Regions from separate parts of the Collinsella sp. i05-0019-G5 genome, predicted to be linked through region 2. Evidence: riboswitches for the same ligand, from Rfam matches in the RefSeq annotation. Region 2 holds a riboswitch; the other holds the start of a gene.
The links. Region 2 has a riboswitch for thiamine pyrophosphate ahead of thiC (phosphomethylpyrimidine synthase ThiC). Riboswitches for the same ligand answer to the same signal wherever they lie in the genome.

Region 1: it holds a riboswitch for thiamine pyrophosphate, as region 2 does, so the genes downstream of both, thiM (hydroxyethylthiazole kinase) here and thiC (phosphomethylpyrimidine synthase ThiC) in region 2, are expected to answer to the same signal.

The regions. Positions count from the first base shown of each region.
Region 1 covers NZ_AP031421.1:699,142-715,027, forward strand. Annotated here, with positions in the region: gene ACGHIZ_RS03130 (radical SAM protein) at 302-1,309, shown strand; gene ACGHIZ_RS03135 (hypothetical protein) at 1,755-2,555, shown strand; gene ACGHIZ_RS03140 (hypothetical protein) at 2,594-2,794, shown strand; gene ACGHIZ_RS03145 (hypothetical protein) at 2,856-3,176, shown strand; gene ACGHIZ_RS03150 (methyltransferase) at 3,191-4,300, shown strand; gene ACGHIZ_RS03155 (ATP-binding cassette domain-containing protein) at 4,384-5,958, shown strand; gene ACGHIZ_RS03160 (diguanylate cyclase domain-containing protein) at 6,356-7,159, opposite strand; gene ACGHIZ_RS03165 (GGDEF domain-containing protein) at 7,156-7,887, opposite strand; gene ACGHIZ_RS03170 (EAL domain-containing protein) at 8,068-10,785, opposite strand; gene ACGHIZ_RS03175 (patatin family protein) at 11,110-11,979, shown strand; gene ACGHIZ_RS03180 (thiamine phosphate synthase) at 12,216-12,911, opposite strand; gene ACGHIZ_RS03185 (thiamine-binding protein) at 12,908-13,249, opposite strand; gene thiM (hydroxyethylthiazole kinase) at 13,253-14,092, opposite strand; TPP riboswitch at 14,144-14,254, opposite strand; gene ACGHIZ_RS03195 (HAD-IIB family hydrolase) at 14,348-15,256, shown strand; gene ACGHIZ_RS03200 (LysR family transcriptional regulator) at 15,267-15,886, shown strand, end outside.
Region 2 covers NZ_AP031421.1:1,035,440-1,051,325, reverse strand. Annotated here, with positions in the region: gene ACGHIZ_RS04775 (argininosuccinate synthase) at 1-426, opposite strand, end outside; gene ACGHIZ_RS04770 (Cof-type HAD-IIB family hydrolase) at 982-1,809, shown strand; gene polA (DNA polymerase I) at 2,155-4,899, opposite strand; gene ACGHIZ_RS04760 (aminopeptidase) at 5,066-6,463, shown strand; gene ACGHIZ_RS04755 (YaaA family protein) at 6,567-7,376, shown strand; gene ACGHIZ_RS04750 (hypothetical protein) at 7,417-7,932, opposite strand; TPP riboswitch at 7,995-8,111, shown strand; gene thiC (phosphomethylpyrimidine synthase ThiC) at 8,103-9,437, shown strand; gene thiD (bifunctional hydroxymethylpyrimidine kinase/phosphomethylpyrimidine kinase) at 9,615-10,445, shown strand; gene ACGHIZ_RS04735 (N-acetylmuramoyl-L-alanine amidase) at 10,707-11,780, opposite strand; gene ACGHIZ_RS04730 (hypothetical protein) at 11,782-12,087, opposite strand; gene ACGHIZ_RS04725 (hypothetical protein) at 12,098-12,511, opposite strand; gene ACGHIZ_RS04720 (hypothetical protein) at 12,590-12,847, opposite strand; gene ACGHIZ_RS04715 (hypothetical protein) at 12,844-14,409, opposite strand; gene ACGHIZ_RS04710 (fibronectin type III domain-containing protein) at 14,402-15,886, opposite strand, start outside.

The DNA of each region.
Region 1 (15,886 bases), 340 kb from region 2:
TCTCCGATTTCTTTCATATCGTCCTTTTTCTTTAAACAGACAAAGATGAGGCGAAAGATTGTCCTATAATAAAAATCAAATTGAGTTTTAGAGTGGGCTTATATAACGGTTTCCATGATTGGGGAATCTGCCATCTACTTTAGGTCCGAGGAAGTCGTCAATGTCTTTAATATGTAGGACTCAAACTTACAGCTTTTGAATCCATTACATATTCATTACAAATAATTAGAAATAAACGAGAATTGCTAGGTCCATAATTGCAATTAAGTATTTTGTAAGCACGAAAGAGGGCGGATTCTATATGAATTATCTTAGCTCGGCCTCAGTTGATGTGACCTATCGATGCAATTTGCGATGTCGGCATTGTTTTGATTTCGGCGGGGAATGTGTCTATGAGGAAATGAATGATGACGAACTAATCAGCGTTTTTCGACAGCTTGCCTTGATTGATCTTTCCTCGATTTGCATTTGTGGCGGAGAGCCCATTCTTAGGTTTGATTTGATTCGTCGCGCCGTGAGGTTAGTTAAGGAGCTTAATCGAGGCACTCTCGTGTCAATGGTCAGCAATGGCATTCTTTGGACAGATGAAATTGCTGACGCCCTAAAAAGAGATGGACTGGATTTAGTGCAGTTTAGTCTCGATGGGCTTTCAGATGCGTCTTATGACCATGTGAGGTTGAGTAACGGTAAGCTTCATCGAGTACTGGATGCGATTAAGATCGCACGAAGACACGGAATAAGGGTCGCAGTTGCTTCTCTTCCCCATGCTAGGAATATAAGGGAATACCCTTCAATAATTAGTTTTTGTGAAAAAGAAGGTGTAAGTGATTTTAGAGCACAGCCTTTGATGCCGCTCGGACGAGGTGAGCTGAATTATAAGGATCTGTGCCTAACGCCCGAGCAAAATGATGCGCTTGCTGCATATTTGAGCGCGCGCAATGCCGTTTCTCAAATGCAGATTACCTGGGGTGACCCCGTAGACCATTTGTATATGTATAGGGAGACAGGGAGAATTCCGCAAATATGCGTCAATGCGTATGGGGAGCTCTCGGTGTCTCCTTACCTGCCGATTACCATTTGGAATCTAAATCGAAATACTCTGCAGGACTATATTGATCTCGAAATAGATAGATATGCGTTACGGCACCCAATTGTCGAGAAGTGCTTAGCTCGTATAGAGGAGCTTTCGGACTTCACAAGTATCCAACAGGGGCTTCCTGTTCTTTTCAAAGAAAGGAACATAGATATATCTCAAGAATTGGAGGATGCTGCACGTGTGCACGGGGGTAAGTTGCGTAAAAGCAGTTAGGGCTAAAGAGAGCGACTGCAAAGAGGTTTTGTCTTTTGTTTATAGAGCCAATGAAAGCATGGATCAATATGTCGTGCTTGACCCATTCTCAACTATACAAAATGGAAAGATGAGAGGACGTCTAATTAGGCAGACTCTATTTGATGGGCGTTATCAGGTTTGCCTGATCAGGGCTGATTCCATCGAACCTTGCGGAATGCTGATTACGGCTAAGGGCGCTGCACTAAGAGGCAGGTCTAGCAGTTTGGTTTTATTTATATTGGAAAGGGGGATTCAAATTACGGAGTTGCGCTGGGAAGGTTCGGAAACGCCATGTCGAGTAGCCGCTATCACTGAGGATGGCTGCGAATCTGGGCTCGAGCAGTTTGGGTTTAAACGGTCGGTGTCGGTAGAACTTGCGAACGGAATCATGAATTACTATTTCCTAGAGGTAGGGTAAGGAAATATGAAGAAAAGAGAGATGCTGGGTGCTGTTCCGAGAATGCGGTATGCCGTACGCGTAAGGCACACTCAGACCGGTAGCGTTTTGACCGCGAACAGCTACTATATTCGTCTCAATGAAGATGCGCTCGCTATCGTTAATTTGATAGATGGAGGACGGTGCATTAAAGATATCGCTAACGAAATTTGCGCCAATAAGAAGTTGTCCGGCAGCGATAGGTCAATCGTTGCCGAAAAAGTTCTAAATACAATTTTGAAAATATGGAAAACAGGCTTATTTCTCGAGGGCGATTTAGACGATCTTGCACCTAGATTTCTGTATCAGCGTAACAATATCATGTATATTCCCTACTACGCGAAAGCCGCTCCACTGAGATGTTCGTATCTGTCTCCGATTGTTGATGGGTCTATAGTTCAAACGGTCAATGACATCTCGGATAACTTCGGCTCATCATCAGTCGTATTGGAGCTTCAGGACAACCAGCAAGAGTGTATGACGCAAATTGCTTTTGTAAGAACGATTGTTGAAGATGCCTACTTCCTATATTCAATATTTGGCGTAATTCCGAACTTGCAGCAATGGCAGGGAATTCGAGACTACATGTCGGTCTTTGAGCTTGTTTTTAAGAGCGAAACGACTCAAGAGGGTTTGAAAAGTGATGGAATGCGAGATCTGAATTACCTGATCTATTCGGTGAGCGAAACAGATCGGTGTCTTTTGCCGCCCACTCTCTTGAAGGGAGTGATACCTAATGAGTTAATGGAAGGTGATATGGAGATTAGAGAATTGCAGATTGATCTGTAGTTTTGGAGACTATTGCCAAGTTAGAAAGAAGGTAAAAAATGGATTTTGATCCGCGGGTTGGTCCAGTTAACTTAAATGGTGGCAGTCAAGATCCGGAGCCAGCGGTGGGAGTTGCTATATTCCCGGCTGCAGTTTGGGCAGTTGCAGTTTATGACATCGTAGTTGGTGTTAACTACGGCGCAGTCGTTAATGCTGCTGCAGCGGCTATGGTTTATACGAAGGCGGTTGCTATCGAGTAATTCACACCTGGTTTGATTCGATTGTGAATGCGTAACAAGGACGGAAAGCAAAGGAAGTTCTATGGAAACAGGGGATGCTGTCTGCTTGATGACTTCGATTGCCCTGATTATCCTTTCAATCCAATACAGAAGAGGAAGATGGCTCTGCTCAATTGCTGGATATGATGTCACAAAAAGGGAGAGCGGGATTGATATACGCCCTTACGCAAAGTTGATTTCTTCTGTGACGTTATGGATGGGGCTGCTGTTTTTTTTGTTGGCGGTAGAGGGCTGGGTACGCGATTGGAATACCAGTGTTTTTGAAGTTTTGTTTCTACTTCTGTTCAGCTTGGCCTCTTTGTCGTTCGTGCGGCTAGTTAGGTTTGTGTTTATGAGGCGATAGCCAGCGGAAGCGGGATGGACGACAAAATGGACCAATACAGTCGATTGTCAAAAGAATTTGATAGGGTTGGCTTAACAGATTTACTCGAGGGCATATCCGTGGCGGGGGATAGGTTTTATGTTGTTGAGCACTTATTTGCATCGGGTAAAGTAAACCAAGAATATCGCGGACTAGTGAGGCTTCTGTATCTTGGAGAGTCTGTAGCGCAAGCTGAAATGAAGCCATTTATTGAGCTGATTAAACTATTAGTGGACGCTGGCATCGTTGTTTTAGAGGACGGGATTGTCCGCTCAGCGGGTCTGGTTTTAAATCGATATAGAGGTGTCTGGATTGTCGCGGATGCTCCGCAGCCAAACCCTAAAAGATATTTCGGCCCAGATTCATTAGGACTTGCCAGGCGGCTATCTCCTCAGCTCGGGAAGAAGGGGCTTGATTTGTGTGCGGGCTCTGGGATTCAGTCGCTGATCATGGCAGCGGGTGGCATGACGGTTACATCGGTGGAGATAAACGCCGAAACTTGTGTAACTAACATGCTTAATTCCAAGTTGAATGGTCTGGACGGTGCGATAAAAACGGTTCAAGGGAATTTGTATGAGAAGCTCGAACCTGATAGTAAATACGACTATATTGTTGCAAATCCTCCGCTGGTCCCCATTCCCAATGGACTTGAATATCCTTTTGTCGGAGATGGGGGATTTGATGGATGCCGAGTTAGCAACGAGATTATCGAAAAGCTCCCTGATTATTTAAGCGATGATGGTACCGCGCTGATGGTGGGAATGATGGCTTGTGCTGATAAGGACAGTCTGGATGCAGTCTCAATAGTGCAAGACATAATGAGCAGCGAGTTGTCGGGAACGATGTCTTTGCTGGGATATGACGAGGTCTATCCATGCTCTTCGTTTGTTGAGGGTGTTGCATGGAGTGCGTATTTGGCTAATCCAACAAGGTGGACATCAGTAGATGAGGCAATTGATGATGTTTACGAACTCTATCGAAATGACCACACTGCAGGCGTTTATTACTATGTGTTACGGCTGCGAAAGGACAGTTCTTTGGATAGAGGGTTGAATATAATTGACAACTCAAATAAAAGGCCCTGTTCAGAGGCGTGGTTGATATAATGATGCAATTCAAATGGCGGAGAGACGAGTGCGCGTTGTTCTGGCATGTGGTCAAAACAACGATGTCATGCCGCGGTGCAAAGATGCTGATGGTCATGGTTCTGGTGAGCTATGCTCTGACATCGCTGTCACCGTATTTGAACGGACAGTTTGTTGATATGCTCGTTTACGGTCAGGACATGCATTCAATTTATATTTTAGCCTTTGCAATAGCATTATTGGGGATTATTTCGGCGGTCTTCTCTTACTTTGCAAAGATGCTCCAGACGTCAGTCCTGAACCTCTCGTATTTCAGTTTTTTAAAAGAAATCGTGTCAGACTTTCAACATTTGCCACTTACAGACATAGAGTCGACTTCCCCGTTGTACTCTGCTCAGAAAATAAACTCGGACACCTCTTCAATAACATCGTTTGTTGTCGTAAACATGATTCCATTGTTCATGAATGCGATTACAATGATTGCGGTTTTTCTGCTAATCGCTTCTCTCGATTTATCGATATGCACCGTCGGCATAACGCTTCTTGGGGCGTATTGCATTATGGTGCTTATGCTCCAGCCCTCACTACTTGCCGCTTCATTTCAAAAGAAAGAGGAAGATGGGTTCCTGTTCAGCTCCATAGCATCACCTATCGAACGGACGTTCGAGATTAAGCTGCTAGCCGGTTATGACAGCAGCTTCGAGCATGTAGAAAAACAGTTTGATGCTGCGTACTATCCTTCAGTTCTCGCACTCGCGAAAGTACAAAGTATAGTAAGTTCTAGCGATCGTATGGCGGCGGCGGGATTTCAAGCTGTTTTGTTGCTGGTTTCGGGAGCAAGAATAGCCACAGGAGCTATGACAATTGGGGAATTTACCATGATAAATTCTTATTATTCCCTATTGATGAGCTGTGGCAAGTACTATATCGGCGTCTTTCAGTCTTTGCAGGAAACGAGGGCATCAATAGCTAGGCTGAATGAAATAAAGGCGCGAAAACGGGATTGCCGAAATTGCCTTGCGCTTAATAATGTGGGCCGCATACAGGTCCTAGATTTAGACTTCAGTTTAATTCGCGATGAAGAGCTGGTTGATATAACATGCGGGGCGAATCTTCAATTTGACGTGGGCAGAACGTATGTAATTACAGGCCCTAATGGTGTTGGAAAAAGCACACTATTAAAGCTGCTCCTGGGTTTTTATGAGCATGCAAATGACAATATCGAGTACGATTGCACAAAGTTGACCGCTATCAATCTTGACCGAGTTCGGTCGGAGTGTTTCTCTGCTATGCAGCAAACGGCTTTCGTCCCCGGCGACACAGTTGAAGACTATTTGCATGAATACGGCATTAGCTATGAGTTAATGGCGTCGTTTCTCAAGGAATGCGGTTTCGAACCAATTGATAAAAAAAGATGGGAAAAATGTTCTAATCTATCTGGAGGAGAGCTGCAAAGGTTGCGCTTGGCTATGGCGTTATGCCGAAAAGCGGATTTTGTAATTCTCGATGAGCCGACCAATGATCTTGACGGATCGACATGTGGCTGCCTGATAGAGTACATTAAACAAAATAAGCGAGGTCAGGCCTTTTTGATCGTTTCGCATGATTCTAGATTGCTCGATGTCGCCGATCATATTTTGGTAATGAGCGGTGAGGGGGCTATTGAATTGGCCAAATAATGGATTCCTGGTTGTGCTGGAATGATATTGGGGCGTATATTTGGTTGTTTTTTAAGGCGGGCATAATAATCGGGTGATCAACTCTTTCGCGTTCCATATGAATTTAGCGCCTCTCGAACGAATGTAATGGGCGGCTCCGGAACCCCCGCTGTACTAGCCTAGGGGAAACGGAATAGGCGGACCGACCGTTCGACTTTGCCCGGGAAAAGATGTCGGGCGGTGGGCGGAGTATGGCCACCGGACACATCGAAACGCATCTCCACCATTCTTTTAACTGGGAAAACGGTGCCCCGGGCCCGCTAGGGACTGCGGGGGGCGTTCGGCTAACTGCGGGTACGACCTATTTGCCTGATGTGTTCGCCGAGATCGGAAATTAACCATCATGCGCCCCATAACGCTAGTCCAGCTTGGTGCCCGGTACCTGTGGCGCCTCTCTAATCAGCGCATTAAGTTCGTTCAAAATGGAAACGGGCTGTCGGTCGACGGCGTCCAGATGAAGCGTCGCCACGCGAAGGGGCGGCTGATATTCAAATGAGCCAAGGAGCACGGGCGATCCCAAGAACCGTTCGATTTCGTCTGCAACCGCGTCGGTCTCTTCGGGATCAAGCTCGTCAAAGAGCGCCACGAACATCGGTCCGGTCGAGCGGAACAGACGACCCTTGCCGCGCGAGCAATCCATGAGGCAGGCGGCGCTTTCTGCCAAAACGCGGTCGCCTGCATCAAAGCCAAAGCGGGCATTGACCTGTGCGATTTCGTCGATTTTAATGGCGATCAAGCCCGCGTTTCGTGCCACGCGACGCATTTCGCCAATGGCGTTGACCAGGGCGTGGATATCGCCCAGACCGGTCACGGAATCGGTCGTATCTGCCAAGCTTCGGTTGACGACAATGCCCACATACATGTTGGGCTCGGTATCGGTGCCGTCCAGGCGGTAACCCGTGCAGTCGCAAAGCGCGTATTTTCCGGCGGTATTCATGACGCGATACTGCATGCAGTGGAAGTGCCACGTGCCGTTTACCACCATATCGAGCTCGGCACGTACGTTGTCGCGGTCCTCGGGGTGAACACGGGCAAGCCATATATCGAGCGAGTTGTAGGGATGCTGGGAGGGTAGGTCAAAATCGCGCACGGCATTAACCGACCATTGCGATTCGCCGGTGTCGAGGTTAATGATGAACGGATAGCGTGTCTCGGAGCTCATGGAGATCGCTTGGAACACTCGGTCGTTGCAGGGGGGGGTTGTTCGGTGATCGGGCGTTGCAGCGCATCGCCTTCTTCCGGTTGTTGCACACGGTACATGAGCTTGTAGCGATACATTTTGCGGTCGGCGTCCTTTGTCATCTGGCGACGCGTATCGCCTGCAAGTGGGTCGACGCGCGAGCAGCCAAAGCTAAAGCTGGCGATCATGGGCGCCTTGCCGTCCGATGTTGCCTCGATAAGATTGGCACGCGTCCGCTCCAGGCGCTGCTCGAGCTCGGCTTCGTCTGTCGTGGGGGATATAAGTACAAATTCGTCTCCACCGATACGGAACAGCAACTCATCGTGCTCCATTGTCTCGGTGAGTGCGCGGCAGATGCTCAGAATGTAGCGATTGCCCTCGGCGTGGCCAAACTTATCGTTGCAATGCTTAAGGCGGTCGATATCGATATAGGCGCAGGTGAAGGGGGTGCCTTTGCGCCAGAGCTGATCGACATGGCGGTCGAGTCCGCCACGGTTGCCAAGATTGGTGAGCGAGTCGATATAGGCGCCGTGCTCAAGCAGCTCGCGTTCTTGTTGCAGGATGGCGAGCGTTTTCTGCAGTTGCTCACCGATGGCACGCAGCTCCGGGGGCAGCGCGGTAACATCGAGCTCGGCGGTCGAGACCCCGCTCGCAAGTCGCTGAAGATAGGAGATAATCGATTGCTCGCCCAAGCGATACGACTCGTTCATGATGGATAACCTCCTTGGGCACAACAGTGGTTTGTATCATATCCCCAATTTGGTTTGGATTGGGGATATAAGTTAGCCAATGGGGACAAAACACCCCTTCGGCGGTGGCGTTTTTGGGGCGTAGGCTGGCTCATGGGGACAAACGTCCCCCTCGGTGCCAGCGTTTTGCGCGCGAGCGTACTAGTCGCTGTCGCCACCATCGAGCAATGCCTCAAAATCCTTTGCCGGCATGGGGCGGTAGTAGAGAAAGCCCTGAGCGTAGCGGGCGCCCATTTGGCGTAGCATGTTTGCCTGCTCAGTTGTCTCGATGCCTTCGACCACAACGGGCAGATGGAGCGACTGCGCCATCTCGAGCATTGATGAAATGATTTGCACACTGCGGCCTTGATCGCCGTCGACGGGCACAAACGTGCGGTCGAGCTTGATGACGTCAACGTTGACGTTCTTGAGCATCGCGAGCGTGGACTGGCCGGTGCCAAAATCGTCCATGTAGGTCGAGAAGCCGCGGCTGTGCAGGTCGGCTGTCAGCTTATCCACAGCTTCGGACTCTCCCGTATAAGCCGTCTCGGTGATCTCGATGCGCATGAGCTCGGGCGGTAGGTTGTATTGCGCGGCGAGCGCTCCCATATGTTCGGCAACGTCGCAGGCAAGGATATCCACGCGCGACACGTTGAGCGAGATCGGAACCACGCGAAGCCCTCGATCGATGCGCCCGCGCAGCCACGAGGCAACGCCCTGCCAAACGTATTTGTCGAGCGTCACCACAAAACCACTTTCCTCGAGAGCGGGGATAAAGGTGACGGGTGAAATGAGGGAGCCATCCTTGTCAATCCAGCGCGTGAGCGCCTCGGCGCCAATAATCTCGCCGGTTTCCATGTCGACCTGGGGCTGCAAGTAGTAGGTGATGCGGCCGTTTGAGAGCGCGTACTGGAATTCGGTCAGCGTGCGGTGGAACGAGATTTCGCGCTCATACTCCTCGGGGCGGAAAATGGCAATGCGCTCCTTAAAGTCGTTTTTTGCGCGCCGATTGGTAAACATGGCCTTGGCCTGTGCATCGATGGTGATTTCCTCGTTGGAGTCGATAGGGCAAACGCCCATGGACGGCCAGAAGCCTACGCCGTCATCGTGCTTGGCCACGGTCTCGCGAATGCGACTATAGATTCGATGGACGGTGTCGCGCTCAAAGGGAATGAGTATGCAAAAGTCGTCTTGGCCCCAGTATCCTGCGACGCCCATGTCGGCATTTTCGATGTCCTTGAGGACCGTGCCCACGTCGGCGAGCACGCGGTCGCCCTCGGCCTGTCCGTGCCATTCGTTGAACAGTCGCATGTGTCCCATGTCGACGGTGGCGATACACCAAGCGCCGTCGCGCCTTGTCTGGAGAAATGCGTTGGCGCGCCGCATAAACTCGCTGGGTCGACAGAGGCCCGTGAGCATATCGATGCGCTCGGCGATAGCGCTTTTGCGCTCTATCTCGGGTATGGGGAGGCTGTCGTTGGGGACAAGTCCGCCGGCCGTGCGAAGGCGACGGTCGAGTTCGCCTAAAACGGCGGTCGCTTGATTGGTTAGGCGCTCGTAAAAGGCCGGAACGACTAGACAGACGGGAGTAATGGTATCGCCCGCGATTCGAACGGGAGCGAAAACGGCCTCTTTTAGATGACGGACCAGTTCCTCGAACGCCTTATGGTCCAAATCGTTGCTGAGCACGACAAACTGGACGCTTCGTGAGCGGTAGACGCGACTCCTGCCACGGGTGATCGACAACATGCGGCCTGCGTATTCGGCGAGCATGTTGTCGACAGCCTCGGCTCCGTAAAGCTCATTGAGCTTTGTCGTGCCGCGAACGCGCACCGCTATAAGCCCCGTCTCGCAACAGTCGCGACGGCAGGCATCGATAGCGTTGAGCAACATGCGCTGCGTTCCAAGGCCCGTGGCGGCGTCGACGGTCTCGGCAAGCGAGTGGTTGACGAGCTCGCCGACATAGAGCGAGGAGACACCTTCGTCGCCGTCGATACGAAACCCGCGAGCACGGCAGAGAACGTAGTCACCGGCGGCATTGCGCACGCGATACTGCAGGACGTGACGGTGTTTGGAGCCGTTATAGATCTGGTCGATATCGTCGCTATAGGCCTCGAGGTCATCGGGGTGGACACGCGTCTTCCAGTAATCGTGGCAGTTGTCTATATGCTCCGAAGGAAGGCCAAGATCGCGCATAGCGCCTTGTGACCAAAGGGTGCGATGTTTGTCCAGGTTCTCGATAAAGAAATAGCGGCCTTCGTTGAGCATCGAAAGGGCGTCGAAAATGCGATCGCTAACTTCGAAATCGTCGGCGTGGACTTGCGTGATATTGCGTCGATCAAGGTGCACGGCATGGCGCAGCTTGTAGTCGTACATGCGATGGTCGGCATCGAGCGTCATGCGATTGGAGGCTTCGCCCAGGGCGGGGTCGGCGTGTGACACTCCGTAGCTAAACGAGTGAGGCATCTCGGAATCGTTATTCTTGAGCAGGACCTCTCGACAGTGCTCCAGACGCTCGGCAAGGTCATCCTCGGTCGCAATCGTAGACAGGATGGCAAACTCGTCGCCTCCCAGACGAAATGCCGCCTCGTCCACCTTCATATATAGCTTGAGATAGAGGCTTACCTGCAAGATATAGCGGTTTCCCTCGTCATGCCCAAAGATATCGTTGCAATGCTTGAGATTGTCGATATCGATGAACGCCATGGTAACGGGGGCGTCCTGCTCCCAGAGCTCCTCGAGGGAGCGGGCAAAGCCGCCGCGGTTGCCAAGCCCGGTGAGCTCGTCGGTAAAGGCAGTCCTGATCAGATCGTCCTGACGCTCGAGAAGGTCGCGGATGGTCTTTTCGAGCGTCTCGGTGTAATTGCTGGCGATATCCATGCTGTAAGCGGCTTCCTGAGGTCGGGGTGTATTGCGTCGGGCGAGCTCGTTGTACACACGCGTTGCTGCTCAACGCTTTGCATGTATCCAGGCCTCCGCCTTGCTGCGTCGCTGGGATAATTTGTCGGTTCGTGTTCGCTGCTGATGATTGCTCAGCAGTATAAACAACAATATTGGATTGTATATGGCTGTTCATGCTGCGGGCGGCTATTATTCGCCAAATGGTGGCGCGACGATGTGATGTTCGATGGAAACGCGACCGAGGCGATATATGTTGGCGGGTATACTTGTTCCGCTTTAAAACACAGGAACGGAGATGGTCGCATGGCACAGCCAGACACGACGCGCACGGTGGGACTTGCGCTCGAGGGAGGCGGCTACCGCGGTATGTATACGGCGGGCGTGCTCGACGTATGGATGGAGCACGGCCTAACCTGCGACCATATGGTGGGTGTCTCGGCGGGCGCGGCCTTTGGCTACAACTTTAAATCGCGCCAGATCGGCCGCGCCATTCGCTACAACAAGGCCTATTGCGCCGACAAGCGCTATGCGAGCGTGACGAGTTGGTTGCGAACCGGCGATATGTTCAATGCCGAGTTTGCCTATCATGAGGTACCCATCGAGCGCGATCCCATCGATCTGGAGGCATATCGCGCCTGCCCCATGCGGTTTACGTGCGTATGTACCGATCTTAAGACGGGGCAGGCCGTCTACCATGACCTGCCCTATGGCGACGAGCGCGATATCGAGTGGATCCGTGCGTCGTCGGCGATTCCCGTGGCGACGCGTCCTGTTGCCATCGAGGGTCGTAAGTACTTGGATGGCGGTGTTGCCGATTCCATTCCCAGCGCTTGGCTGTTTGAGCAGGGTTATGACCGCAACGTGGTGGTGCTGACGCAGCCGGCGGGCTTTGTAAAGCAGCCCAATAGCGTGATGCCTATGCTGCGTCGCGTGTATCGTCACTATCCGGAGTTTGTTGCGGCGCTTGAGCATCGGCACGAGGCCTACAATGCCACGCTCGATGACCTGGCGCGTCGCGAAGCCGCTGACGAGATCTTTGTGGTGCGGCCGAGCGAATCGGTGAAGGTGCCGTCGCTGTGCCGCGAGCCCGATGAACTCGAGCGCATCTACCAGATCGGCCGCCGCGATGCGGAGGCGACGTTGCCCGCGCTGGAAGCGTATCTGGCGGGGTAGGGCAAGCTGCCGTGGACTCGGCGGAAAGCGCGTCCCAGAATGAGCGCTCAGAACGGGTTACAGTTTCCCAAGCGGTGGGGTTTCGGAAAGTACGTCCCGGAATATGAGTTCAGACTGGGATGCGGTTTCCCGTTGAGCCTCTATATGGAAAGCGCATCCCGGAATGGAGGTCCAAACTGGGATGCGCTTTCCATCGCTGAAGATATGAGGCTGCGAATCGGCTGCTCGGCTTGAGCCTATGCCTGCTGCCAGGTATCGACGAGCTCCTTGGCGGCGGCGTAGGGGTCGTCGGCACTGCAGACGGCGCTCACCACAAAGAAGCCATCGACGCCGGTGGCCTTGAGCTGTGGCAGGTCGGCCGTCTTGACGCCGCCGCCCACCACGATGGGCACGGGGCTTGCCGCGTGGAGTGCGGCCAAGTCCTCAAAGCTCTTGGTGATGATAGAGCCGTCGGCCGCGCGTCCGCAGTCGCGCTTGGTCTCGGTCTCGTGGAGCGGGCCGATGCCCAGGTAGTCGACCAGGCTCATGTCGGCGGTCTTGACGTACTCGAGCATCTCCTCGCAACGGGCCGAAAGGCCCACAATGGCATCGGGGCCCAAAAGTTTGCGGCAGACCTCGACGGGAATATCGCTCTGGCCAACGTGCACGCCGTCGACAGCGATGCCCTGCTCGCGCGCGGCGAGTACGCAGTCCAGGCGGTCGTCGATCAGCAGGGCGACCTGACCGGTCTTGCCGGCCTGTGCGATTGCCTGCGCGGCGTCGCCCGTCAGCGCGATGATCTCGCGGGCACTTGCCACCTTGGAGCGCACCTGGATGCAGGTAAAGCCTGCGTCGAGCGCCTGGGCCACCACATCGCCCACGGGACGCCCGAGCGTGTTTTCGGGGCCGAGTACCAGATAGGCCGAGATATCAAGGTTGTCGCGGATGCTCATCGTGCTTCCTCCTGCTTTTTGATCTGTGCTTCCATGCGCTCGAGCTTGCCGGTCATGGTGTCGGTAAATCCGGGTCGAATATCGGCTTTGAGCACGACTTCGGTGCGGATGCCCTTGCTCGCCAACACAAAGGTTGCGTCGCGCACGACCTGCATGACCTCGTCCCAGTCACCCTCGATCTCGGTGAACATCGAGGTGGTGCGGTTGGGAAGGCCGCTCTCGCGAATGACGCGCACGACCTCGGCGACCTCGGCGGACAGTTCATCGCCGGTGCCGCACGGGGCGATGGCCACGGCGACGAGTGTGTTCATGCCGGCATTGGTTGCGGGCTCGGACATGGCTTATGCCTCCTCGAGCTCGAGTCGGTTATCGGCGATGTCCTGGGCGGTCGCGCGGTAGAGCTCGTCGATAAAGGCGACCTTAAAGCTTGCCGGGGCGTCGGCGACGGCGGCGGCACGCGTGCCGGCAACGTTGTAGACGGCGGTGCCGCAGACGGCTGCCGTAAACGGGTCGGCGGCGCAGGCGTACACGGCCAGCACGCCGCCCTGCGAGCAGCCGCAGCCGGTGATCTTGGACATGAGCGGGCTGCCGCCGTGGGACTTGGCCACGGTCGTGCCGTCGGTAATCAGGTCGACTTCGCCCGAGACGACCACGGCGCCGCCGGTGTAGCGGGCGAGCGCCACGGCGGCATCGCGGGCGGCGTCGACCGTGTCGGTGGTATCGACGCCGCGTACGCGGCTCAGATCGGCCGCCTCGCCCTCAAGACCCCACAGGCCGGCGAGCGCAATGATCTCGGAGGCATTGCCGCGCACGATGGCGGGCTTGTACTGCTTGAGCTCGTTTACCAGCTGGGTGCGCAGGCTACCGATGCCCAGGCCCACCGGATCGAGCACCCAGGGCTTGCCGGCGTCGTGTGCCGCCTTGGCCGCTCGGGGAATCGTCTGCTCGTAGATGGGGAAGAGCGTGCCCATGTTGAGATAGATGGCGCCGCCGCCGGCAACGAGTGCCTCGCCTTCGTCGGGCAGATAGACCATGGCGGCCGATCCGCCCACGGCGAGCTGTGCGTTGGCGACAAAGTCGATCGTCACCGTGTTGGTGATGGAGCCGGCCATCGGATTGGTGGCGCGAATCTCCTCCACGGCCTTGACCATATGCTGCTTAAGCTGTTCCGAATCAATCACTGCACATGCCTCCTTGGCATAGAAAAGGGGCGCTGTGCATAGACAGCACCCCTGTAAAGGCGGCATGCTCCCTACGCCAGCATTAACTGACAGGTTCAAAGGATTGGGCCCCATGCCCTCTCAGCCTTGTGGTTTGCACCGCCGGCACTCCCGCATCGAATCTGTTGTTCCCTATACTAGCGCACCTGCCAAAAAGGGACAGGTTTATTTTGGCAGGTCGTTACAATAGGTAGGACCGATACGAATGGGGGCCTTATGATTAAACTTGTGCTGACCGATATGGACGATGCACTGATTCCAGCCGGGCATGACGGCGCCAGCGACTACGCCATTGAGGGTGTTCATGCCATGCAGGCGGCGGGTCTGCACTTTGGGCCGGTTTCGGGTCGTCAGCCGTCCGCGATGGGCTGGATGTTCAAAAACCGTTCCGAGTGTTTTTCGACCGGTGCGTTCTGTAACGGCCAGGTGATGTTTGTCGACGGCGAAGTAGTCGCTTCGCGCGCAATCGACAACGATGCTCTGATGCGTTTGGCTGACTATCTGGAGCAAGAGACCGACGATACATTTCTAAAAGTCTACAGCCTGGGCGATGACTTTTGGGGCAACGATGCCTATTGCGTGACGAGCAATCCCGAGCGTGTGCGTCGCGCTATGGAGTCGGGCGGCAATGCGTGGCTCAAAGGCGAAGAGGCCCCGTGTCGTCCCGTCGTCGATGGCGCGCCGGTGTTTAAGGCGAATATCTGGAGTGCCCGTTCGCGTGAGGAGCTCGCGGAGCTACGCGAGCGCGTTGCCGTTGAGGTGCCGGAACTCTCGCTTGTGTTTCCCAACAACCGAGTGCGCCTGTTCGACATCCTTCCGGATGGTTGGGACAAGGGCTGCGCTGCGCTGGAGCTGGCGCGCGCCTTGAGCCTGACGCCCGACGAGGTGGCCGTATTTGGCGATTCCGATAACGATCTGCCCATGATCGATGCCGTTCCCAACTCCGTTGCAGTCGCCAATGCCAACGAGGCCGTCACGGCTGCCGCGCGCTGGCATATCGGCGCCGCGGTGGATGATGCGGTCGCCGGAGTCCTGCATCAGATTGCCGCCTGCGCCGCGACGGGGGAGATGCCGCCGTTTATGCGCCTGCCGGGTACTGCCGACGCGAATCTCACTAACAGCTAAGGAGACAGCCATGAAGCTCCAGCAGCTCAGATATGTCGTCAAAGTTGCCGAATGCGGCAGCATTACCGAGGCCTCGCGCCGGCTCTTTGTGTCGCAGCCTTCGATTACCGCGTCGATTCGCGATCTCGAAAACGAGATGGGTGTGCACATCTTTGAGCGCACCAACAAGGGCGTCATTGTGTCCGAGGAAGGCGAGACCTTCTTGGGCTATGCGCGCCAGGTACTCGACCAGGCCGACCTGCTCGAGGGCAAGTACAAGGGCGCATCCGAGCAGGTGCCGCACTTTAGTGTGAGCTGCCAGCATTATTCCTTTGCCGTCAACGCGTTTGTCGACGTGATCCGCGAGTTCGATGCCGCGCGCTACGACTTTACCCTGCGCGAGGAACAGACCCACGAGATTATCGAGGATGTCGCGCACATGAAAAGCGAGCTGGGCATCCTATATCTGTCCGAGCACAACCGCGAGGTCATCGAGCGCATGCTGGTGGCCAACGAGCTCGTGTTCGAAGGACTCTTCTGCGCCACGCCGCATGTCTTCGTCTGCGCCGACCATCCGCTGGCGGACCGCTCCAGCGTGACGCTCGAGGATCTGGAAGACTACCCGTTCCTGTCCTACGAGCAGGGCAGCTA
Region 2 (15,886 bases):
AACCTTAAGCTCGGGGTCGAGGGCCTTGACGGCAGCCTCAAAACGAACCTGGTCGTTACCCTTGCCGGTGCAGCCGTGGGCGACGTAGGTCGCGCCAAACTCGTGAGCGACCTCGACAAGCTTCTTGGCGAGCAGCGGGCGAGACAGCGCGGAGAGCAGCGGGTACTTGTTCTCGTACATGGAGTTTGCGGCGATGGCCTTAGTCAGGAACTCATCGGAGAACTCGTCGCGCAGGTCGAGCACCTGGCAATCGAGAACGCCCAGGTCAAGCGCCTTCTGCTTCTTGGCATCCAAGCCGGTCTCCTCCTGGCCCACGTTGCCGCAGACGCAAACGACATCGAGATTCTTCTCGTCCTGGAGCCACTTGACACATACGGATGTATCAAGACCACCGGAATATGCGAGAACGACTTTTTCCTTGCTCATGGCTGTTTCCTTTCGCCCTTGGTAGCTAGTTAGAACATCGGTCAGTTGCAAGTCATTTCGAGGTCAAAAAACCGTGCAATATCAGGTTAAATAGCAAAAAAGCAGCACAGCATGCCCTTGAAACATGCGTTTATATCGTGCTAAAACCCAACGACCTCAAAATGGCTCTGTTGGGGCATTTCACCCCATACGAACAGAGACGATTGCTATCGTCGTCGGGAAATTGCGCGCTGGCGTCGGATGGCATTATCTGCAGTGGTGATGATCTTTACGAACTGCATCTGCCTCTCCTTTCACCTATCGCCGGGCGCAATTCTAATATCGTAAACGGTACCTTTTCTTCGGTAAGCGGTTGTATTTCCGTCTCCGTTTTCGATGGTCGCTATATTACGCTAAAGTGCCCGCAGCACAAGCGACAAATTCAAATTTCTGAAAAGTTTTTTCATTACTTTGTGAAGCGTGGTGCAAATACGCTCCGTTCCTGCGACAATACGCTCAGTTACTGGTTGATGGTTATAACGTCTGAAACAATTTCGAAACGAAAGGCGCGCTTTTATGCAAACTTACGAATCGGACACCAATATCGGAAGCATTAAGATTCTCGCCGTCGACATGGACAAGACGCTGCTCACCGACAAGCGCGTGTTGCCGCAGGGTCTTGATGAGCGCCTGGACAAGCTCGCCGACGCAGGCATTGTATTCTGCCCCGCCAGCGGACGCCCCGCCCCCAAACTCGAGGAAATGTTCGAGAACATTAAGAACCGCCTTGCTTTTTGTCCCGACAACGGAGCCTGCGTCATCTATCGCGGCAGCTATATCTATAAGAGCAACATCGATGTGGCGCTGTATCAGCAGGTGCTTGCTCGTGCCTCGGAGGACCCGCGCGCCGTTCCCGTCCTGTGCTGCTACGACGAGTTCTATGTGCTCGCCCGCGACCATCAATACCACGACGAGATCAGCGTCTACTACAACACGATCAACTATGTCGACACCTTTGAGGGCCTTGATATCGAGTCCAATAAGATCTCGATCTTTTTCCCCGCCTACGATGCCGAGCCCGCGTTCCGCGAGACCTATAACCCCGCGTTCTCGGATCAGCTCTATGTCACCAATGCCGGCCGCGAGTGGATCGACTTTATGAACCTGGGTGTCGACAAGGGCGCCGGCGTCGCGCATCTGTGCGAGCAGCTGGGCATTGATATCGCCGATGCCGCCGCCGTGGGCGATACGTACAACGACATCCCCATGCTGGAGCGCGTCGGGCATAGCTTTATCGTGGATAATGCCGAGGAGCACATGAACGCGCACGCCAAATGGCGTATTCCGAGCAACAACGACGGGGGCGTACTGACGCTCATCGACGCCATCCTGGCGGCTCGGTAACGTGGCTCGTCGGACCTGGCCGGGCGGCGCGGATTAGTTTTTCGTTCGGTCAGGTCCTGGGCTCGCTCGGAAAGCACATTAAGTGCTTTCCGGCTCGTGCGGAATCTACGAAAAACTAATCCGCGCCGCCCGGCCAGGTCCTAGGTTTACTTTCCTGCCGCCAAGATGGCGTCTTGAGTGTCTAGATACTTAGCTGAAATGATTTGAGCAGAGGGGAGCCCCTTGTTGGAAGGGGCTCCCCTCTGTTTTGGTTACTGTGGGACAAATTAATCAGTAGTGTTTGTCCCAAATCTTAAGTATGTGGGGGCTTGCGTCTTGGGCGAGCTTGCCTTACGGAGTGCTTCCCTATTTCGCGTCGGCCCAGGTTATGCCGGTGCTGGCTTCGGCGATCAACGGTACGCGGAGGTCTACTACGTGTTCCATGACGTCGCGGACCATGGTGGTTAGGCGCTCGACTTCGTTGACGGGGCACTCAAAGTCCAGTTCGTCGTGTACCTGCAAGATCATGTGGGCGGCAAAACCCTCTTCTTCCAGGCGGCGGCTCACGCGGGCCATGGCGATCTTGATGATGTCGGCCGCGGTGCCCTGCATGGGGTGGTTCATGGCCGTGCGCTCGCCAAAGCCGCGGAGTTGCGGGTTTTTGGCCTTGAGCTCCGGAATATGACGCCGGCGGCCGTACATGGTCTCGGCGTAGCCCGTCTGCTTGGCACGTGCCACCACGCTGTCGAGGAACGTACGCACACCCGGGTAGGCCTCGTAGTAGCGGTCGATCATGTCGCGCGCCTCGGCCATCGAGATGTGCAACGACTGCGACAGACCGTAGGCCTGCTGACCGTACACGATGCCAAAGTTCACGGCCTTAGCGCGGCTGCGCAAGTCGGGCGTCACCTCGGAAACCGGCACGCCAAACACGCGCGCGGCCGTCTCGGCATGGAAGTCTTCACCCTCGTTAAAGGCGCGCACCAGGTGCTCGTCTCCCGAAAGATGCGCCAGCAAACGCAACTCAATCTGCGAGTAGTCCACCGCCAAAAAGACGCTGCCCTCGCCCGCCGAGAACGCCGTCTTGACGGTACGCCCCAGCTCCGAGCGCGTCGGAATGTTTTGCAGATTGGGGTCGCTCGAAGACAGGCGCCCCGTCGCGGTGATGGTCTGGTTGTACGTGGTGTGCACACGCCCGTCACCACGGCGCAGCGGGCCCAACGTGTCCAGATAGGTCGACTTAATCTTGGACTTCTCACGCCAGTCCAAAATCAGGCGCACGATCTCGTGGTCGCGGGCAAGGTCGCTCAGCACCTTGGCGTTGGTCGAATAGTAGCCGCGCTTGGTCTTTTTGAGGCCCTTGGTCGGAAGTCCCATAACATCAAACAGCACGTGCGAGAGTTGCATGGGGCTGCCGATGTTAAAGGTCTCGTCGCCGGCCAGGTCGCGAATGCTGCGCTCGACCTCGGCAATCTGGGTCGCCAGGCCCTCGGACAGACTGTGCAGGCGGTCGGGGTCCACGAGCATGCCCGCGCGCTCCATCTTGGCAAGCACCGGCACGAGCGGCATCTCGATCCCATCGAACACGTTGGCGGCGTTCTCGCGGGCCATGCGGTCACGCAGCGGTGCAACCAGCGCCAGCGTCAAGGCCGCCGTGCGAGCGGCGGGCGCAGGAGCGTCCTCGCCAGCACCCTCTGCGCCGCGCGCCGCAGGCAGCGCCATCTGCAGATACGTATCGGCCAGATACACCTCATCAAACTCGGAGCGGTCGGAATCCAACAGGTAGGCGGCAACAACGGTATCGAAGATGCGCGTGGAATCGACTGCCAGCGGATCCATGAGCTCGAGCTCAGAAGAATCGATGGGCGAAAGCTCATGCAGAAGCGCCTTCATATCCGGGCTCGCCACACGGCCTTTCATAAACAGACGCGCGAGCACGCCGGCAATCACGCCGTGGGCGAAGTTGAAGCCCTCAACCTCAGCCGCCGCACCGCTGTCGCCCTCCTCGAGCGCAAACAGGCCCTTGGACGTCGCCAACCACAGCGTGCGCGTCAGCCCAAAGAGCGCGCCCTCTTCCTTGTCATCGTCCACCACGGCGGCGACCCACTCGCCGGCATCAATCACGCGGGAGACCTCAGCCGCAACGGCACCAAGCGCGCCAGCATCGCCGGCGGCTGCGCGCAAAACGGCGGGAATCTCAAACGTGCCGGCAGCTGCCCCGCCCTCGCCGCCGATCAGCGCCAAGAAACGGTTCTGCATGGCGGTGATACCAAGCGTGCCCAGCGCCGCGGAAACCTCATCGGCGGAAAACGCCGGGAAGGACGTCGCCTCAAAATCGAGCTCAACGGGTGCATCGGTGCGGATGGTCGCCACCTTACGGCTCAGCAGCGCGTCGTCGATGTGTGCGCGCAGGTTTTCTCCCATCTTGCCCTTGACCTCGTCGGCGTGTGCGATGACCTCATCCAGGCTACCGTACTGCGCAATGAGCGCGCTCGCCTTTTTGGGGCCGATGCCCGGCACGCCGGGGATGTTGTCGGACGTGTCGCCCTTCAGACCATAAAAGTCGGGCACGAGCGCCGGCGTGATGCCGTGATACAGATCGTCCACGCTCTCGGGCGTCATGATCGCCACGTCGGACAGGCCCTTGCGGGTCGAGACCACGTTAACGTGCTCGGTCACGAGCTGATACATATCGCGATCACCGGTCACCAGCAGCATGTCGCAGCCGGCCTCCTCACCCAAGCGCGCCATGGTTCCCAGGATATCGTCGCCTTCCCAGCCCTCGGACTGCAGAATCGGCACGTTGAGCGCGGCGAGCAGCTCCTTGATCATGGGGAACTGCGCGTGCAGGTCGGGATCCATGGGCGGGCGCTGCGCCTTGTACTGCGGCAGCATCTCCATACGCACGCGCGGCTTGCCCTTGTCAAACGCCACGACAACGCCGTCGGGATTAAAGGCATCGATCATCTTGAGGAACATGTTCAGAAAACCAAAGATCGCGTTGGTGGGGCGACCGTCCGGCGCGTTCATGGTCGGCGGCACGGCGTGGAAGGCGCGATGCATGAGCGAGTTGCCGTCGATGACGGCAAAGGTACGGCGCTTTTCAGACATATTGAATACCTCGCTTTGGGCTGGGCACGGTTTGCTCACACCAGTTTACACGCTCCCCGCCCCGCGGCCACCGCACATCAGGCTTCCCTGCCGCCGCGGGCCCGCGCGTGATACGATGGCTCACGGTACATCAACCAGCACGATCGATCCGAAAGGAGCCTGCGTCATGGAGCGTCCCAGCGCATGGAAAAAGTACACGCCACAGCAGATCGAGGAGCTCGAGGAGCTTTGCCGCGGCTATAAGCAGTTTTTGAGTGAGAACAAGACCGAGCGCCTGTGCGTCAAGGCCGGCATCAAGATGGCCGAGGAGGCGGGCTACGTCAATCTGGAGACCGTGATCGCCGAGGGCCGCGCGCTCAAGGCCGGCGACAAGGTGTACGCCGCCAACCACGGCAAGGACCTCATGCTCGTCAACCTGGGCACCGCCCCGCTCGAGCAGGGCTTTAACATCCTGGGCGCCCACGTGGACTCGCCGCGCCTGGACCTCAAGCAGAACCCCGCCTTCGAGGCCGGCGACATGGCTTATCTCGACACGCACTACTATGGCGGCGTCAAGAGCTACCACTGGGTCGCTTCCCCGCTCGCACTCGTGGGCGTCATCTGCAAAAAGGACGGCACCACCGTCGACATCAACATCGGTGACAAGGCCGACGACCCGGTCTTTACCATCTCCGACCTGCTGATCCACCTCTCGAGCGAGCAGATGGCCAAGCCCGCCAAGGACGCCGTCGACGCCGAGATCCTCGACGTGATCGTGGGCGGCCGCCCCGTCAAGTTTGACGAGGACGACAAGGACGCTCCCAAGGAGCCCGTCAAGCAGATGTTCCTGGATATCCTCAAGGAGCAGTACGACGTCGAGGAGGAGGACTTCCTCTCCGCCGAGATCGAGGTCGTGCCCGCCGGCCCCGCCCGTGACATGGGCCTCGACCGCTCCATGATTCTGGGCTATGGCCACGACGACCGCGTCTGCGCTTACCCCTCCATGCTCGCCCAGATCAACGTGGCAGACGTCGAGCGTACGAGTATCACGCTCATCGTCGACAAGGAGGAGATCGGCTCCGTGGGCGCCACCGGCATGACGAGCCGTTTCTTCGAGAACACCGTCGCCGAGATCATGACGCTCGCCGGCGAGAGCAGCCCGCTGGCCCTGCGCCGCGCACTCGCCCGCAGCCGCATGCTCTCCTCTGACGTGTCCGCCGGCTTTGACCCGGGCTACGCCGGCAAGTTCGAGACCAAGAACGCCGCCTTTATGGGTCGCGGCCTGTGCTTTAACAAATACACGGGCAGCCGTGGCAAGGGCGGCTCCAACGACACCGACGCCGAGTATGTGGCCCTCATCCGCGACATCATGGACGAGGCAGGCGTGGACTTCCAGACCTGCGAGCTCGGCCGCGTCAACGCGGGTGGCGGCGGCACCATCGCCTACATCATGGCCGAGTATGGCATGAACGTCATCGACTCCGGCGTTGCCGTCCTGTCCATGCACGCCCTGTGGGAGGTCGCCAACAAGGCCGATATCTACGAGGCCTATCGCGGCTACAAGGCCTTCATCGAGCGCGCGTAACCAACCCTTCATCAGTTGCGGTGAAATACAGACTAAACTGGCCCATAAACGGCCAAAACGGGCCGTATTTCACCGCAACTTTCTTTTTTGCAAAGGAGAGTCCATGCCGCAGGTCATCATTTCGCCCGCCAAGCAGATGCGCGCGGCCCAAGATGCTTTTGAAGTCCTGGGCATTCCACCTTTTGCGCACGAGACGGCTCGCCTCCACCGCGCACTGCTAGATATCGAGCGGAATGAAGGCAGCGGAGGTCTGCAGGCGCTATGGAACGTGAGTGACAAACTGCTGGGGCCTTGCCTCAACACCCTGCATGAGTTTGGGCCCATCCTGAAAAACGGCGATCTCGACAATCCCGCACTCGCCCGTCACCTCTCCCCTGCCGTCATGTCCTATCACGGCATTCAATACCAGAGCATGGCGCCCGAGGTGATGGATTCCGCGCAGCTCGCATGGCTGCAAGACCATCTGTGGATCCTCTCGGGCCTTTACGGGTGCGTTCGCCCCTTTCATGCCGTCGAACCATATCGGCTGGAAATGGGCGCGAAGCTCGCCGTTGACGATGCCCGAGACCTCTATGCGTTTTGGAGCGACAAGCTCGCGCGGGCTATCGCCCCGGCAGGCTCAAACACCACGATCGTCAACCTCGCCAGCGTAGAGTACGCCAAAGCCGTTCTGCCCCATCTCGCGGGCGACGCCACGGTCGTCACGTGCCTCTTTGGCGAAGGCATCCGCAACGGCAAGCCCATCCAGCGCTCGACCGCCAGCAAAAAGGCACGTGGTTCCATGGTGCGCTGGATGGCAGAAAACAAGCTCGAGGATGTAAGCGGGCTCACCGCGTTTGATGTTGGTTATCGTCACTTTCCCGAGCTTTCAAATAAGAACACTTTGGTCTTCCTGAACGAACAGACCTTGTAGGACCACCGCTACTTTTGAATGTGCTGCCTAGGCACGGCGTCTATTCCGCCAAGCCGTCGGCTTTGGCAACTTCGTTTGTCGAGCCATCTTGGTAGGTAATCTTAACGTGCTCTACCTCGGACACCGCAACACCCGATGGGGGCTCCAAGCGCCATTCCGTCAGCGCGATATCCATCGTCGTGGGCACATCCCCTTGATCTTTGAGCTCGACCGACAGCGTCTTAAGCGACGCATCGAAGGTCACGCGCTCGATCTCTTCACCAGGAATGGAACCGCCGCTCAGCTGCAGCTGGACAAATCCATCGCGCGGATACCAATAGTCGCCCGGCGCGGCAACGGTATTGCCACCCGCGACCTTCACCGTCATTATCGGTAGGCTATCATCAGCCTCGAACTCCCATGCAGCGCCGCCGCGACCACCAAACGTCCAGATACAAACGGCAATCACCAGCACGGCAAGCACCGCAAAGCCAATCGCGACAAGGCCATGGTGCGCACGGCTTTCCTCGGCCGATACATCCCATTGCGTCTCTCGATATAGATGCTTGTCTTCCATGTTCGCCTCCCCACAGGCACGCTCGTTGGCCCAATCGTACCCATTCAGGCTATACTTGAGCCCATGACATAACGGGGAGCTTGCAGGACAAGACGGCAGGCTGAGACTGGGCGCGCCCGCCCTGACCCGCAAACCTGATATGGGTAATGCCAACGAAGGGAGCCGTGCCAATGAGCACACAGACCGAGCCCAAGCTCGTCACGCAAATCGACTTCGCCCGCGCCGGGCAGATCACACCGCAGATGAAGGAGGTCGCCGAGCGCGAGCATCGCGACCCCGAGTACATCCGCGAGCGCGTGGCCGACGGCCGCATCGCCATTCCCGCCAACATTGTGCATATCAAAAAGGGCATGCGCGCCTTTGGTGTCGGCGAGGGCCTGTCCACCAAGGTCAACGTGAACTTGGGCATCTCGGGCGACAAGGCCGATGCCGCCGAGGAATGGAAGAAGGTCAAGATTGCCGAGGACTTTGGCGCCGACGCCATCATGGACCTCTCCAACTCGGGCAAGACGCGCCAGTTCCGCCAGCAGCTCATCGACGAGACGCCGCTTATGGTGGGCACCGTCCCCATGTACGACGCCATCGGCTACATGGAAAAGCCGCTGGTCAAGCTCACCAAGGACGACCTGCTCGAGGTCGTTCGCGCGCACGCCGAGGACGGCGTGGACTTCATGACCATCCACTGCGGCATCAATAAGTCGGTCATCAAGACCTTTAAGGAGACCGGCCGCCTCATGAACATCGTCAGCCGCGGCGGCTCGCTGCTGTTTGGCTGGATGGAGGTCACCGGTAACGAGAACCCCTTCTACGAGTTCTACGACGAGGTGCTCGAGATCTGCCACGAGTACGACGTGACGATTTCGCTTGGCGACTCCTGCCGCCCGGGCTGCCTCTACGACTCCAACGACGCAACCGAGACCGCCGAGATGATCGAGCTGGGCAAGCTGTGCAAGCGCGCCTGGGCCGCCGGCGTCCAGGTCATGGTCGAGGGCCCGGGTCACATGGCGCTCGACGAGATCGCCGCCAACATGAAACTGCAGAAGCGCCTGTGCCACAACGCCCCGTTCTATGTGCTCGGGCCGCTGGTGACCGATATCGGCGTGGGTTACGACCACATCACCGCCGCCATCGGTGGCGCTATCTCCGCCAGCTCCGGCGCCGACTTCCTGTGCTACGTGACGCCGGCCGAGCACCTGTGCCTGCCCAACGCCCAGGACGTGCTCGATGGCCTCATGGCCACCAAGATCGCCGCACACGCCGCCGACATCGCCAAAAAGGTGCCCCACGCCCGCGACATGGACGACAAGATGGGCCAGGCACGCCGCAAGCTCGACTGGGAAGAGATGTGGAAGTGCGCGCTCGACCCGGTCACCGGCAAGAAGCGCTACGAGGAATCCCCCGCCGCAACCGAGGGCACTTGCACCATGTGTGGCAAGATGTGTGCCGTCCGTACCGTCAACAAGATCTTCGAGGGCACCACGATAGATCTGGGCATGGAGGACTAACTCGTCACCGGAGCCGCAATCGGTAACAAGGTGTTCGTCAACTGTTGACGTGTGAACATTTGCTTGCGTTTGCGTAAAGATTGCACTACCCGCCCGGGATCGGCATACAGCTGGCCCGGGCAACTTTATAATGCAGGCAGAAGACCCATTTGAATCCGACCGGACAAGGGAGCGAACATGGATCGCAGCAAGGTTCCCGCCGTTCTATCCATCGCAGGATCCGATTCCAGCGGTGGAGCCGGCATTCAAGCCGACATCAAGACCATCACGGCGCACCGCCTGTATGCCGAGACGGCCATCACAGCCATAACCGCACAAAACACGCTCGGCGTCACCGCCGTGCAGAATATCTCCCCCGATATCGTCGCTGCGCAAATTGATGCCGTCTTTGACGATATTCGCCCGAGCGCCGTCAAGATCGGCATGGTCTCCTCTGTCGAGATTATCGAAGTCATCGCCGACCGCCTGAGCGCCTGGAACGCAACGAACGTGGTCGTCGACCCCGTTATGGTCGCCACCTCGGGCGCGCGCTTGATTGCCGAGGATGCGGCCGAGGCGCTCACGCGTCGCCTGTTCCCGTTGGCAACGGTCATCACGCCCAATATTCCCGAGGCCATGGCGCTGCTCGATTACGAAGTCGATTCCGAGCGCACGCAGCAAAATGCCGCCATGCTCCTCACCCGCCGCTTTGGCTGCGCATCCCTCGTTAAGGGCGGGCATTTTGTCAACGAGGCCAACGATGTATTGGCCGAACCCGCGCCACTCGATGACGAGGGCAACCATCTAGGCGATCCGCTCACCACGTGGTTCCGCCACAAGCGCATCGAGACCGACAACACACACGGCACCGGCTGCACGCTTTCGTCCGCCATCGCCTGCGCGCTGGCCCAGGGCATGGATCTTGCCGATGCCGTCAATGCGGGCAAGGCATACCTGACAGGCGCTCTGGCCGCCGGCCTGAACATGGGCAAAGGCTCTGGCCCTGTCAACCACATGTGGCAGTACTGAGACAGTTTGCCGCAGCTCGCTATTGATGCTGACCATCAGGCAAAACTCGCTGACGGCACCGCAACACGCTGACCGTACTTGGGGTTTTGCGCCCACTTGGGATATTCGAGGGATACGAGAAAGGGGCCGTGGCGACGAACCGCCACGGCCCCTTTTGCTGTTATCGCCCGCGGTCGCTCCCGCCCCAGATCAGGGCGAGCGCGACAACCGTGACGAAACTGCCCAGAATCGCGCCGAGCGCCGCGCCCATGACGAAAGCCATTACCACGGCACCCCGTCGGTGACGCAGACCTGCAGACGGTCGAGCGGCTCGCCGTAGATACCGGCGTAGTCGTCGCCGCTATAGGTAGAGCCGTCGTCGCACACGGTGTTCAGCCATCCGGCGCGCGCAGTGGTCTGGGAGCGGTACCACGCCTGCTTGTACTCCTCGCCGCTCGGCGTCACGTAGTACATGCGTACGCCGTCGATGGTATGGCCGGCGATACCGGCGCAGCCGTTTACGGTGTCGTTGCGGTCGCCCTTGGCGACCCAGTCGAGCCAGCCGTCCTCGACGGTGTGGACCTGATACTTGAGCGTACCGCGATCAACTCGGGCGCAAAGGAGGTCATGCTGTCGGCACGGGTAGCCCGCGAAGCCGTCGTCGCCGGCACCGAAGTCAGTCACCTCGTCCAGCCAGCCGCCACCCTTGAGGTGCAGCGAGTAGTGTACGGGAACACGGGCGCCAGTGGAGCGAGGGAAACCGCCCGGCGCGCCCTGCGACTCCGAAGGCGCAGCAGGGGTCGCCGCGGGCTGCACAGTCGGCGCGGACGGCTGCGTGCCGCCGACCATCGCGTCGTACCACTCGACGGCGCGCTGCATGTAGTGGTCGCGCTGCGAGCCGGCCAGCTCGCCGGGGCAGGACGTGGACGACCAGTGCTTGTGTGGGAACACGTTCACCATCCATGCCGGGCGGCCCAGCCCGTAGTACAGGCACAGCGCCGCCACGAGGTGCGCACCGCTCTCGATAGCGGCCTCGTGAACCGTCCACGGGCCGCGCGCGCTGTTGGCGTGCTCGATGGAGATCGTGGTGTCGTTGCCGCCGCCCGTGCCGATGCCGTCGCCGCAAGCGTAGGCGCGGTCGGTGTCGTTGACGTGCTGCACGATGTAGCCGTTGCGGTCGACCGAGTAGTGGGCAGAGCAGCCGTTGGCGGCCCAGATGCTGTTGCACTGGGCCGCATTGAGGTCACCCGCCATATGGTGGATCGTGACGCCCTTGATGCCGAAGGGTCGTCCCGCCGAGAAGTTGCAGCCGAGGAGCTTGTACTCGTCCGGTTGGACGTTCGCGAAATCTGCCATGTTAGTCCTCCTTAATGTCGCCGAGCGCGAGCAGCGCGTCGAGCCATTTGTCCGTGATGCCGACGGATTTGAAGGCGGCATAGGCCACCTGCACGCCGCCGACACACGCGAAGATGGACGTCACCCACGCCGAGGGGTCGGTGGGCACGCCTCCCGCCATGGCCGTGAGGGCGCCGCACCCCGCCGAGATGGCGATGGCCGTCCAGCGGGCGACGCTACCCGTCATGGCCTTGGTCTTGATGGCCTGCACGATGTACGGCACGACCAGCACCGTGCACACCGTGAGCCCTGCCTGAATCTCAGTCATTTGATTGCTCCTATCTGTTTGTCTCCTTGTTGTACATGAGGTCGACGCGGTCGTAGATGTGGTCGACCTTCTGCGCCATTCCTTGGCTGCGTGCCTGGCTGTGCGCGAGGTCCGAGTGCAGCACCTCGTTCGAGGCCACCACGGACTCCATCAGCGTCTTCATGGCCTCCATGAGGCTGTTGGACCTCTCCATCTGGCTGGCGATGCGGCCCTCCATCTGCGAGCGCTCGCGGTCGCGCTGCGCCCGCGCGGCCACCTCCTCCTGTTTGCGCTCCTCGCGCTTGAGGTCGATGTTCGCCTTGCGCTCGTTTTGGGCCTTGTATTCGTCCAAAAACTGCCTGCCGAAGTAGAAGGCGACGAGCACAAGCAGCACGCCTCCCAGCCACCCCGGGCCATACGGCGCGAAAAGCTTGAGCGCCTCCATCCGGCCTCCTTCCCGTTCTGCAGTGTGGTGGGGCCCATTCCCCGCCACACTGCAGGTTCAGGCCTCCGTAACGCCGGCCTACACCGCCGCCATCGTGCCGACGCACACGGCCAGCGGGCCCTGCGACAGGATCACGGCGCGGTCGGTGATGATGCACCCCGTGCAGGAGCGCACCATCGGGACCGTCACCACCGCGCCGTGCAGCATCACGTCGAGCGCCGTGTCGTGGACGCCCACGACCGTGCCGAACTCCATCGTCAGCCGCTTGCCGCCCGACGGCATCGCCGCCGCCAGCCGCGCCGCCGCGCCCTTGATCTCGGCTGCCGAATCGCTCATCGCTCGTACCTCCTCGCCGTGTGCTTTATGACGCAGCCGGCGTCGAGCGTCAGCGTCTGCTTCTGGATTGCCAGCTTGCCGACAACCCCGCCGGTCCTGTAGTTCATCGCCACCGCCATGCACGGCTCGACGGGCTTGTAGACGCTCCTGAACTCGTCCGTGCGCGTCACGGCGCGCTCGGTGGCGAGCAGCTCCGCCGCCTTGCGGTCCGCCGCCGCCTGCATGGCGTCCTGGGGCCAAGGCGTGGCGTTGCCTCCCTCCTCGACCTTGTCGGCGACGAAGATGGCCTCGCCGCCGTCGATGTAGCAGTAGCCCCAGCTGACCTTGCTGTGGTTCTCCGTGGCGTGGTAGGTGTAGCTGACCTTCTGCCACTCCCCCGTCATGGTGAACCCCTTGGTCACCGGGCCAAGCGCCCTCTCCTGATCCCAGAAAGACTGTATGATGCCCGTCGCGCCCTTAGTGCCCTTGACCCACACGCTCTGCGTGTAGTCCGTATCCTTCTTGACGCTCGGCCCCTCGTCCTGGCAGAAGCCGACGCGCCCGCCACTCGAGACGACCTTGATGCCGAAAAGCACGCCCACCTGCGGCGAGTCGGGGACGTAGACGGTCTGGATGCTGCCGTGCGACTCGCTCTGCCTGAAGCTCTTATCCGACTTCTTGCCGGTGCCGATGAGGGCGTTGGCGGCGCCCTCGACAAGGTTGGCGTCCTCGGTATCCACGCCCGGCAGGCTGTCGTAGCTGTAGCTCTTGACGATTCGACGACCGACCGAGACGGTCGAGAGGTCTGAATCGGGCGAGTCGTCCACCGCCGTGCCGCGCACCGATGCGTCCTGCGTGCTGAAGTCCACGTGCACGACGTTGCAGACCTCGGCGCGGTTAGTCGATTCGGTCATGGCCGGCATGAAGCGCGCATCCCTGCCCTCGGTGAACTCCGCCGAGATGGGCATGTCGGCAGGCTCGACGTAGCGCCTGTAGATCACGTTGCCCATCCGGTCGGTCACCGGCGAGCGGAACCCGGCCGCCTTGAGGAGCAGGTCCACCGCGTCCAGCTTATTCTTAGCGTCGTTGTCCCCGCCCACGCCGAAAACCAAGGTGCTGCCCAGAAGGAGGCTGCTGGGGTCGGCGTAGACGGTGAGGCCGACCGATTCGGCTATCTTGACGGCCTCGTCAACCAGATTGCTGCCCGCAACGATCACGTACGGCCCGTCGAAGTCGTCGTCTTTGAGCCGCTTCAGGAGGCCGTAGGCGTTGATCTGGCCCTCGCGGTAGGCGCCGTCGATGTCCACCGAGTCCACCTGCGGCATGAATGTCCCGAGGCACTCGCGCCTCTTGCTGCCGTCCGTGAAGGTGGCGTTGAGGTACACGCGCAGAAAGTCGTTGCCAACGTCGAACTTGTCGGCGAAGTCCAGGGATGCAGTCTCGTAGAGCGCCGTGTTCGCGTTGCGCTCGATGGAGCCGCCGTTCTCGATGTCGCGCACGAAGTCGAGTTCGAGTCCCGTCTCACGTGATACGCGCACGAAGTCGTAGGAGGCGTCGAACGGCCTTATCCAGCTATCAGCCATTGGCGGGCTCCTCCCACGTCTCCCACGTCGGGTCGCACGAAGCCACCCACGCGCCGTCGGAACGCTTCACGCTACAGTTGAGGCGGGCGCGGAACCGCTCGCCGTAGAGATCGCGCACCCAGAAGCGCCCCGCCATGTTCATGACCTCGAGGAATGACTTGTAGTCCTCCTCGTCGAGCAGCAGGAAGTCCATGCTGTCCTTGACGTCCCGTTCGTTGATGCCGTACGAGACGGGCAGCCCTTCCCCGCCGTCGGCGAAGTGCAGCATCTTGTATCCGTGCGTCACCTTGCGGCTCGAGCCCTTCTTGAGATAGCGCCCGAGCCACGACCTCTCAGCGCCGGCTCCCCAGTTGAGAGCCACCTCGCGGCTCGCCACGGTCGTCTTGACCCTCGTCGCTGTGCTCACGCCCGTCGCGGCGTAGGCAACCGCGACGTACTCGAACTCGCTGTTGAGCGGAGGCAGCGGGTCGCTCGCGCCCTCGCCAGCCGCAAGGTGCGAGCCGAGCTGCAGGTTCGAGCCGTCGGGCAGGACGCGCGACACGGTGAAGTGGGACGTCTCGGGCGTGTCGTCACTGTCGGCCTTGCCTGGGAATACCGACAGCTGGCATCCCAACCTCTCGTCGACGAAGATGTTGAGCGACGGTTTGGCTGGCGGTGCCCAGTCAGTCCGGAAAGTTCTCGAGGCGGCGACCGACAGCGACGATCCGGCTGTGACTGTGAGCACGACCCTGTAGACCGTGCGGTTGGCGAAGGCGTGCTGCGCATAGCCCAGGCCAAAGGAGCGCGCGTCCTTGTCAAGCATCCCGCTCCACAGGATGTTGCCCCTGATGTCGCGCAAAGACAGGTACTGTCGGCTGACGCCCGTCTCGTCGGCCACCTTCCACGTGAAGGTATGCGGCACCGCGCGCAGGGTCGCCCCGTCCGCAGCCGGATCGGTGAAGAATGTCTGGGGCGCGTCCGCCACGGTATATGCCGCCGCGCTCGACCATGCGCCCCAGTCCTCGTCGAGGCCCTTGGTGCGCACGCGCACGGAGTAGAGGCCCTTGGTGCCGGTCGGCAGCTTCAGGCTCGCACCCGGGCCATCGACCGTCGTGGTGGTTGGACCCGTCGGCGTCGTGACCTGCACCTCGGCTGAGGTCTGCGCCGAGCCGTCCGGATGGTTGGGCACCCATTCGAGCGTCGCGGTCGAACCTGTGGCGTAAGCCGCCCTGACGCCCCTGATGGACGGTGCGAGCGGCGGGCATATTGTCGTGACCTCGTTCGACTCGGTCCACGGTCCCTTGAGGCCGCTCTTGACCGCGCGGGCGCGGTAGCGCACCGTACCCGCCGGTGCCTCCTCGTCCTCCCAAGAGGCGTTCACGTCCGCATCGACCCACGTCTTTCCACCGTCGGTCGTGAGCTGGAACTCCCAGCTGTCGACGAAGGCCGGTGCGTCGTGCCCCTTGAGCACGACCTTCGCCGCCTCCGCCTTGACCGC